Regions from separate parts of the Paenibacillus sp. FSL H8-0457 genome, predicted to be linked through region 1. Evidence: riboswitches for the same ligand, from Rfam matches in the RefSeq annotation. Region 1 holds a riboswitch; each other region holds the start of a gene.
What was found. A riboswitch is a leader RNA that binds a small molecule or an ion and turns the genes downstream of it on or off. The one in region 1 is predicted to bind cyclic di-AMP.

Region 1 (3,493 bases):
CATAGACAGCATAGCCAGTTGTGACAAAAAAAGCAACTATACCGCGCACCTTCATAAAAAGTACACAAAATTGTGCCTTTTCATATAGACAAAGATTACTATTCCTCATTTGCCGGAGGCTCATACACCATGCAGTGGAAAAGGGCGTTTCCCGTCGGCGTAAGGCGCTCATACGTATCGGTGATATGAAAGCCCGCCTTTTCGTACGCGCGGATCGCACGTTCATTCCAGGTCATTACCTCCAGGTCGATCTCATCGGCAGGCCGCCTCCGCCTCGCTTCCCGGACAATCGTCTGCATAAACCGTTTACCCATTCCCCGCCCGCACCAATCAGGCCGCATGCCCAGCCCGATTCGCGTAACCTCATGCATCGGAAACAGTTGGGCAAATCCCCATAGCGTCTTCCGTTCATCCAAAATCGAAATGTACTGTTCCCGGCGGATGTCGGGATCCCCAAACTCGATCTCAAGCCCCTTCATCTGCTCCCAGGGAAGAAAAGCGTAAATGTTATAGGGAGGAGGATAGGTCCAGGCGCATATTTCTTTCGCGTGCTCTTCACGCATGACCACCGTATGAAATGAAATCGGTGCTGCATCCATTGGCAAAGTCCCCCTGTCATAATTACAAATTAAATTATACCCCATTTCTCAAACATTCTAGCCGCATCAAAAAGCCCGTCCAAGAGAAGTAGGTCTCCTTTGACGGGCAAACGGATATGTATGGGCAGGACGAGGATAAGACATCGAAGCTTAGGAGGATTCTCCGGTCGACTTTTCATACTGATCATTGCTCATGATGCGCTCGGCACCTACGTATCGCTGCTCGTAGTAGTCCTCAGAAAATAAAATCAATATTTTTCCATTAGGGTGTTTAATGAAGGGAGAGGAGGGTATATAAAGGGTAGAAGATGCAACGACATGAGGGGGCGAAGTGAATTCGCATAATAATTTTCTTTTTTTCTCGAAAAGTGGGAACTTTTTCGTTGTCCCAAACGTTATAAAGGTATACACAGAGCAGACAAAAGAAAAAGCCGCTGGATGAGATCGGCACAATCTCATACGCCCAGGGCTTCTTGTAAAGGATAAATCAATGAAGTTCCAGTAATTAATTGTAGTTCACAGCTACAGACTTGTACGTAGACTGACTCATGACTCGCTTAGCACCTACGTATCGATTGGCGTAATAGCTCTGGCTCAGCGGACTGATGATGACACCGCGCGAGGATGAGGAATGAGCGAATTTGCCGCCCCCAACATAAATACCCACATGAGATACACCTCTGCCGGATGTGTTGAAGAACACGAGATCGCCAGCTTTCAGCTTGCTCTTGGCTACGGCCGTACCGACTTTGTATTGAGCTCCAGACGTGCGCGGCAGGCTAAGACCAAGTTTCTTGTAGATATAGCTGGTGAATCCGGAGCAGTCAAAACCATTCGTTGTGGTTCCACCTGTTTTATAAGAGACACCAATGGCTGGTTTGATTGCAGTATTTAATTTGGAATCGGCGAAAGCGCTTCCGGTCCCTAATGTGAGTGCGAGGGCCAGGCCTAGAGAAATGGCCGTTAACTTCTTTTTCAAAACAAAAAGCTCCTTCCATTGCCTGCGAGGTTAGCTTAAGGGTTCGGTTGAAGGTCCCCTATGATCCCTCTCTTGCGAGATCAATTCACCCAAAACGGATCCCCCGCTTCCCAATCATGGGAATTCGGCTCCTTAAAATGTTGATGAACCCATTCATAGACGTCTGACGTTCCAACATGCTTAACGAAATTACATAGTTCCAGCAAAAAGTTACAGTAAAGATGACAAAGTTGTTACTAACATATTCGTTATTTTAGCAGAGTATTAACAATTTGGCAAATGAGGAAAGCTCATTTTTATACAAAAAAACCTGTCCCCATCATGCGGGATCAGGTTTTTTTGTAACTTGGCCATCGGAAAATGTAATATTGAGGAAAAATGAGCTTCTATTCTTTGTAAAATCAAGTCCGAGAGAGAAATGTGTCGCTTCCGATTACAGCATATTTACGAGCTTGTTTATCATATGATGGTAACGAAATGTAACGATTAGGCATGCTGCGAAGAAGAATCCCGCCACAAATGATATTGGGCGGAAATTACCCAAATTTGGAAGAGTCCATTTAAAAAATAAGAGGCTTGCTGAATAATCAAGCCGATCAATCCCGCCCAGAAGAGCGATGCCGAGCTCAGGAGCAAAAGAATGACGCAGGCCGATCCGCCAACGGTAAGGGATAACAGCACAGCCGTGCCCAGTCGGCGGAAGAGCGCAAGAACGGAGCTGATCATGCCGGAATTGTCCGTACGGCCGAATTGCATATAGAGCAATAACAGGCGAATCAGATAGGCGTACAGAAACCAGCCGGCTGCATGAGGCAGCGCATGAAGCAGCAGAACCGGCTCATGGATCCCGTTCAGCAGGATCGGAAGGATTTTGGGCAGAATCCAGTATCCGGGCACAAAGGTAAGAACAAGTTCGATCAGATAAAATACCGTAACGGGCTTCCATAGCTTCTGCATGCCGGTGAAGAAGAATAATCCGCGCTCGCCCTTAGCCTCCTGGTGGAGGTTATAGAAGATGCCTGCCCGAATGAGCGGGGTACATACCATCCGGATCAGGAGCAGAGCGGCCAGAAGCCAACCATAGGTATGGACCGTGCCGCTTAACGATAGACTCATCTCGCCCTCGTAGAAGAATAACAGGCGACTAAGCTCGTTAGGGGCAGAATCCGGATACCGCATCAGCAGGGGGACGACTGCCGATTTTACAAGCCGGTACAGGCAATATCCCCACAGCATGCGGTACAAGAACAGCAGAATGGAGACGTATAATTGGTCTTTAACACTGATCCACCCTTGGCCTGCATAACTTTTCATGTGCTCCCCCCTCACCATGACAGGCTGCCGAACAACGTCTCCACAAGCTTGGTAATACTGAGATTCCAGCGTGTGACCACCTTCGGATCCATTCCTGCCTTCATATAGTTATTGATGTGTCTATTCTCCAGAACGATGGAGTATTTCGGATCAACCATGGCCCAGGCGAGCGGGGTGCTGTACTCCAGGGTGTACGTAACTTTTTCGTCCTTACCGCTCCAGGTTCGCTCCACCGTTTTGCCGTCTTCAAAGGCGAACACGATAGGCACATCGGTTATATCTCCGTCCTTGCTCGTAATCTTGACCGTGGATTCATACCGCGGATGGTCTGACGTGCCTTTATTTTTGGTTTTGATCACATCGATGGCGACGTCGGCCATTTGGCTTCCATATACATATTGGTCAAAATACGATTGCCAGGATGTTTTGCTTACTTGCTCGACGACTTTCTGAAAATCAGACGTGGTTGGGTGCTTGAACCGATATTTCTGGGCATAGGTATGCATGATTTTCCCCATCATCTGTGGACCGACCTGCCGTTCAATGCCTTGCAGCACCAGCTTGCCTCTCGTGTAAACATTCAGCGCGTAGTTCTCGTGTG
Region 2 (3,493 bases), 410 kb from region 1:
AGTAGCCCTCCGCAACCAGCACGATATTCGTTAACACAAAGCTGACGGCATATCCTTTCCATGTCATCCCCTTGCGTTCTTTTAAGCCGATCAGAGCAAAGATCCGTTTCTCCGCCCAGGAGAACCATCTGTCCGTTCCATTGCTTTCATAACGAAACACCTGATATAGATAAGTTCCCAGCGGCTTGACCAGCAGCACCAGAACGAGTATAACGATGGCAATTTGTAAAATGCCCATGACGAATGCCTTCCTCCTTCAGCCGTTTCCCTAGAATTTTTCAGGGTGAATCAGCGCATAAATCAAATAGAGAAAAATAAAAATCGTGAATATCAACATGATCATCACGGCTGATCAGCCTCCGGTTCCGAAACCACGCGCCCGCACCAGGACATAAACAGCATGAGCAGTCCGTAGGTTCCTCCCAAAATGAGCACCATAACTAAATCCTGCATGAATGTAACCTCCCCTAACTCTTGTGGCGTCAGTCCAAACGCTTAGCTCATTACGGATGCCATCAGAAAGGACACCTGATGATGATTCGTATGAAGCACCACATCGGCACCCAGCCCTTTGTATATCAAGCGCGGATTGCCGGAATGGGTGATCACGTAAATCGACTCCGAGGTCCATGTCCGGCAGATCCGTAAATAGCGGCAGCACAGATTCAAGCTGCTTTCGAACAGAAACACCTTGCTGACGGGAAACTCGGGAATGATCCAGGTCTGCTCGTCTCTTGTATCAATCAAAATGATGGGTCTGCAGCCCAGTTCTCGCAGCCTCTGCTGCTCAGCCCGGTTGTTGGCTATGGCCGCAAACGGAACACGTTTGTGAATCAGCTGGCGGACGAATTCCTCCCCGGCCTTGTTCGGCGCGGATACCAGGATGAATTCCTGTGGTTTCTCCATCTTCGTTTCTCCTCCTAAGGTCAGAAAGAGAAGGCAACAACAAAGAAGCCTGCGGAAAGAGAAGAACTCTTCCCGCAGGCTTCTTACAGGCCACGGTGAAATACACCGTGGCCCAAGTCCACGACAATCGTTGCCTCTCTCGATACGCTTACGAGGTTAGCTGACGGATTCGGGCGTGAGAGTCGCCCTACCCATAGACCGTTATCTTGTCTACAGGATTCACCCCAGAGAGATCAGGTTCATCTCCCGACTGGTTCCCCCGTTCCTTTTCCATTCAAGGACTCAGCGAAAATTAAAAACGAGTAGCATGTTATTCTATTAGCCATTGACTTGTCATCCAGACTGGGCATAACAGCACAGCAACAGGAGGTTCACGCGGTGAGAGTCGCCTCTACCTTCAAATCTCAGCAAGGCCCATGGTGCCTTCTCCTAAGATTCGATCCATAAAGCGCCAGGCGCAGCTCTCACACTGCCTTTACCTTCATGGAACGGCTGCCCGTATGCCTTGGTCGTTGATAACCGTCAATTCATAGTTCGTATCATACGTCCGGCCCTGCAGGATGTAAATGTGAGCAAAAACACATCTGGCGTTATGTCGAACAGGAACCAAGCAGTATTTCGTCTTTATCTTCCGTATACTGCTCTATACTATGTATTTCTCTTGTTTTCTCTTATTTATCGCAATCCAACGAGATACCGAGATTTTGCCACGATAATAGATGACACGGCCGATTGTACGCGTTTTCTTTTACCGTTTTCATCACATTTCGGAATCTATTCGTCCCATACGGTCATTTACTTTTCGTTTCCTCCGGCGTATGATTCATCCATCTATTCGAAACACGTTATACGCCGAGCTCCCGACAGACCGGGAGACGGGGGAACCAAAGTCACCAGTCTTCGATTGGTGAATGGGGTGAATCCGCTGCGCCTAGGATCGAAGGGCCCAGTGGTAGGGTGCTCTCAGTCCGAATCCGTCAGCTAACCTCGTAGGCGCGTTGTTGAGAGAGAATACCATCCAAGCTTTGGCATAGCGGCCGCCGGAATTGGGGCTCTAACCATAAATAGGCCTGGAGAGCGGGGTTTCTCTGCTCACCAGGCCTATTTGCCGTGCATATAACATTCTTATAAAGGAGCGTAGATCATATCATGACGAAACTCATCGAGGCAGCGCTTACACCCGTCATCGAAACCGCAGTGCCTGCATTAGGTGAAGAGACTATCCGCCATATGGAGATATTTCGTTTCGACCGGGGTTCGGCCGAACGTTTTATCCCCTGGAGCGATCACAGCAGGAACTGCGGCTTGTTCAAAATCAGCTGTAAAAACGCATCCGGGTATGCCGAATATGCGCTGCCCAGCACAAGAGAGTTTGCGGATCTGGTTCGCTGGGCATCCGTATTCTCAAGGCTGAGAGGCATGCACGTGATGGAAGCCATTCGCTATGTCCAAAAGCAGCAATGGGGATCCGTACGGATGCTGTTGGCGGTATCGGCCCTCGCCGATTTAGAGGCCAATCAGCATCAGCACATTAGCCGGAAGCGGTTAGGCAGTCTGCCGCTGGAGCGTTCCTTCCTGATGGATTGCTCGGAGGCGTATTATCATTTCTAGGGGCAGCAGCTACAGAGAGCTACTATCCCCGTTTCCTTTGGATTGGGCACTTCTAAGCAGCCTGATGTTTTTTGAAACCATGAAGAACCCCGTCAAAAAGCCACTTATTTCATCAGGCATTTTGACGGGGTTCTGCAATCGGATCCCGCTCACTTGAACATATTTTTGAGCACCATCATCAGATTGGCCGGCTTCTCTGCCAGCCTCCGGGTGAAATACGGGTACCACATCGTTCCATAGGGCATATAACACCGGATACGGTAGCCGTCCTGCGCAAGCGCTGCTTGATCGTTCATCCGCAGTCCATACAGCATCTGAAATTCATAGTCCTGTTTGTCTATGCGGCTCTGCTCGGCAAATACCTTCACCCAGTCGATGATGTTGTCGTCATGCGAGGCAATCGCGACGTAGGCCCCTTGGTCGAAATGCATTTTGACCAATTTCTTGTAGTTGTCAATGACCTCCCGCTTCTGCTGAAAGGCGATGGTTCCCGGCTCTTTGTACGCGCCCTTTACTAGCCGTAAATTAACGCCGGCCCTTAACAGATTCTTCACGTCCTCCTCCGTACGGAACAAGTAGGCCTGCATCACGGTCCCCACATTGGTCAGCCCCTCCTTATGAAGGCGGAGCGTCATATCGATGGTTGCCTGGGTATACGGCGAATCCTCCATGTCCAGGCGAACGAAGTTGCGGTGCTCTTTAGCCTTTCTTACCACCGACCTGATGTTTTCGTAAGCCTTCTCGGGGTCCAGGGCCATGCCCATCTGCGTCGGTTTCAAGGATACGTTCGATTGCACTTCGCGCCTCCCAATCCCTTCCACCAGCTTCAAATATTCCTCTCGGTACCCGGCCGCTTCATCCAGCGTCGTAATGCCCTCCCCCAAATGATCCAGCGTAACGAGAATGCCTTTCGCGTTCAGCCTCTCGATTTCGTCCAGCGCCTCATCCAAGGTATCGCCGGCAATGAATCGGCCAG
Region 3 (3,493 bases), 870 kb from region 1:
GCAGTATAATGCTCCGCCAGGTCTGGGATTTCGTGTAGTTCAGTGCGGTTGCAGCTTCCCACTGTCCTTTCGGCACCCCTTCAATCCCGGAACGGTACACCTCCGACAGATACGTGCTGTAATGCAGCCCCAGGCCGATGACCCCCGCATAGAAGGCCGGAATCGAAATGCCAGTCAGCAGCGGCAAGCTGTAATACAGGAAAAACACCTGTACCAGCAAGGGGGTATTGCGAATAAATTCTATGATTCCTTTGGTGATGAGCGACAAGGGCTTAAATTTGCTCCGCGCGGCAAAGGCAAGCAGCAGTCCGATAATCAATGCCACCACAAAAGCACAGAGCGTGACCCATACCGTCATTTTTAATGCGCTCAGAAGCTGCGGCAGTATTTCAAACACATATTTCCAATCCCACATACGCTACAGCCTCCCCGCGGTCAGTTTGCGCTCCAGCAGTCGAACCGCCATCGAGACGAGCGTCGCAATGACAAAATACATGAGGAGCAGCAGCACCAGAATCTCGGTGGTCCAGGAGATGTAATTGTTGCGGAGCACCATCGCCTGATACGTTAAATCCGCCATCGTGATGAAATAAACGAGCGAGGTGGATTTGATGAGTTCCACAAGCTGATTCCCGAACGGGGGAAGCATTCGCAGGGATGCTTGGGGCAGTATAACGTTCCACAGCCTCTGCCAAGGCTTCATATTAAGCGCCACGGCAGCTTCCCACTGTCCTTTCGGAACGGCCAGCACCGCGCTGCGAACAATCTCGGAGCCGTATGCGCCGAAGTTAAGTCCGATCGCGAGAATCGCCGCCAGCATTTTCGGAAGCTCGATGCCGATGAACGGAAGGGCAAAATACAACCAGAAGAGCTGCACCAGCAAGGAGGTTCCCCGAAAGATTTCGACGTACACGGCCGTCGCCGTGCGGACGATCCAGAGCTTCGACAGCCGGCACAATCCGGCTGCAAAGGACATCGCGATAGCCAGGATGGCTGAAAAGAACGCGACGATAATCGTGATCTCTGCTCCTTTGAGCAGCGTCGGAAGAAAATCGATCCAAGAATTCGGCATGCTATTCCCCGCAGAGCGCAGCGGCCGTCATCTCACCCGGGAGCTCTTCTTCCGTGAACCCGAACTCTTGCAAAATTTCCAGCAGCTCGCCCGACTCCTTCATCTTCTCAAGCTCGGCATTATAAGCCTCCTGGAACTCGGTATCCGCTTGGCGGAAAGCCGTAGCCCCGTAACCGCGAACGCTTTCGCCGTCGATGACCGGCTGCTCGAAATCAGCCACGCGTTCGATGCTGTCGTCGCTGGCTGAATCCAGCATCGCCTGCAGGGACGGCCCCGTCATGGTAATCGCCTGCACCCGATCGGCCTGGAGGGCGCTAATCGCCGAAGCCTGGTCAGGGACCTGTACGATCCGGTCCGCAGGAATGCCCGACTTCTCCATGTAGCCGATTTCGACCGCACCGGTCATGACGGCCACCTTGGCCTGCTCATTCTTGGCAATGTCCTCATAGCTTCCAAGTTCCATCGGATTCCCTTGCTTTACCGCAAGGGCTTCCCCGATGCTGTACTCCGGGTTCGCGAACAGGACGGCAGAGCATCGGTCCGGATTAATGAACATGCCTGCCGTGATCAGATCAAACCGATCGGCCTGCAATCCGGCGACCAGCGAACCAAATTCCGTTAGCTCCCCTCTCATCTCCTTGATGCCAAGACGCTCCAGAATAACGCGGGCAATCTCAACCGCTTCGCCCGTGAGCTCCCCATTGGCTTCTTTGTAGGCATACGGCTTCTCGTTCGCAAACCCTACGGTGATATATCCCTGCTCAATGGCTCGATCCAGCGTACTTCCTTTGTCGCCGCAAGCCGCGAGCAATACCACCATCATCACGGACAACACCAGCACAACCACTTTCTTCAAAACCTTCCACAACCTTTCGTAATAGCTTTTCACTTTCTTAAAAAAACGGCATGACGAAATTATCCGTGTTAGCACATGTGTTAACTTGGATATATAGACGTTCAGATACCCGTGCATGGGACGAGGCTTCAGGGAAGATGATTCATCCGCTTCCTTGCACGCTTTGACCCAATGCCGTCTGATCGATTCAATTCGTTCCACATTTGCAGACGTTGCCCCTCCTCTGTAATTGAATGCAAAAAGACCACCAAACAGGGGATCTAGACATAGCTCCGCCAGCAGGGGGTCAAAAAATAGAGAAAAGGCCCCTATAGAGAATAAAGGGCCTTTTGTATGAACATCCATTATGTATGCAAGACCCATCCACTGCTGACGAGGTTAGCTGACGGACTCGGGTAAGATGGTACCCTACACTCGTGAATTCCAAGTGACTCGCCCCTGGTGAAACTGGTTCCCCCGCTTTCCGGAATATGTATGCCGGAAACTAAGCGTGTGTTCATGATAAAGGGAAGCTCAGGAAAAGTCAAACCCCTTTAACCGCTTTTTCTGGAAATTCAGAAGTAAAAAACACCGTTTTTGCAACGAGGATATTGAGCCTTTTGAACACCTTGTTTAAGGCTGTCCATACACCGGATTGGTCATGGAATCCATGCTCCATTTTCCGCTATATAGCAGGCATTTGACGGGTCTTGCGGAAATCGTTCATGCCATATATGTTTTATGCCATGAATGAGCCCCGGATCAGGAAGTCTGCCCGTATGAAATACGGGACCGAAAAAAAATTTTTGAAACACTCCATAAATAAGTCTGATAACAACGCCTGGAATGACTTAAAAAAAAGCCCCGATGCTTAGCATCAGGGCTTTTCTTGTCATACTGCGGTATAGCCGCCATCCACCAGCAGGCTCGTGCCCGTAATGAAGGAGGCCTCTTCACTGGCGAGGAACAACACGGCTTTGGCCACTTCTTCCGGCTGTCCCAAACGGCCCATCGGATGAAGGCCGACCAGGTGCTGCGTGATCGCTTCCGTTCTTCCCTTGATCAGCGGCGTATCGATATATCCCGGACACACGGCATTGATTCGGATTCCTTTGGAGGCATAGTCTGCGCTGAGCGACTGGGTTAATAGCTTGACGCCTCCCTTGGCCGAAGCATAGGCGGTTACTCCTGCTTTTCCGACATGGCTATGGATCGAGCCGCAGTTTACGATTGCCCCTCCGGTTCCTTGGGACAGCATTTGCTGAATAACATATTTATCGCACAGGAAGACCCCTGTCAGATTAATATCAATCGTTCTCTGCCAGTTATCCATCGTTAACTGATCGGCAGGAGCATCATGGGCAATGCCTGCATTGGCAAACAATACATCGACACGGCCAAAATGCTGCACCGTCTGATTCACCATATTCGCGACTTCCTGCTCTTGGGTTACATCCGTTTTGACGAACAGCGCTTCAAAGCCGGCTCCTCTCAATTCGTCGGAAACCGCTTGTCCCTGGTCGGAATAATCCGCGATAACGACCTTGGCTCCCTCTTTTGCAAAAAGTCTGACTGCCGCTTCGCCA

Region 2: it holds a riboswitch for cyclic di-AMP, as region 1 does, so the genes downstream of both, MHI43_RS02245 (hypothetical protein) here and MHI43_RS00485 (C40 family peptidase) in region 1, are expected to answer to the same signal.
Region 3: it holds a riboswitch for cyclic di-AMP, as region 1 does, so the genes downstream of both, ehuB (ectoine/hydroxyectoine ABC transporter substrate-binding protein EhuB) here and MHI43_RS00485 (C40 family peptidase) in region 1, are expected to answer to the same signal.

The regions. Positions count from the first base shown of each region.
Region 1 covers NZ_CP150293.1:101,072-104,564, forward strand. Annotated here, with positions in the region: gene MHI43_RS00480 (GNAT family protein) at 99-599, opposite strand; gene MHI43_RS00485 (C40 family peptidase) at 1,105-1,578, opposite strand; cyclic di-AMP (ydaO/yuaA leader) riboswitch at 1,583-1,718, opposite strand; gene MHI43_RS00490 (hypothetical protein) at 2,065-2,892, opposite strand; gene MHI43_RS00495 (M1 family metallopeptidase) at 2,904-3,493, opposite strand, start outside.
Region 2 covers NZ_CP150293.1:514,328-517,820, reverse strand. Annotated here, with positions in the region: gene kdpA (potassium-transporting ATPase subunit KdpA) at 1-238, opposite strand, end outside; gene MHI43_RS02250 (hypothetical protein) at 496-906, opposite strand; cyclic di-AMP (ydaO/yuaA leader) riboswitch at 1,036-1,204, opposite strand; cyclic di-AMP (ydaO/yuaA leader) riboswitch at 1,747-1,919, shown strand; gene MHI43_RS02245 (hypothetical protein) at 2,056-2,517, shown strand; gene MHI43_RS02240 (proline dehydrogenase family protein) at 2,667-3,493, opposite strand, start outside.
Region 3 covers NZ_CP150293.1:6,353,583-6,357,075, forward strand. Annotated here, with positions in the region: gene ehuD (ectoine/hydroxyectoine ABC transporter permease subunit EhuD) at 1-415, opposite strand, end outside; gene ehuC (ectoine/hydroxyectoine ABC transporter permease subunit EhuC) at 419-1,072, opposite strand; gene ehuB (ectoine/hydroxyectoine ABC transporter substrate-binding protein EhuB) at 1,074-1,928, opposite strand; cyclic di-AMP (ydaO/yuaA leader) riboswitch at 2,283-2,429, opposite strand; gene MHI43_RS28700 (SDR family NAD(P)-dependent oxidoreductase) at 2,800-3,493, opposite strand, start outside.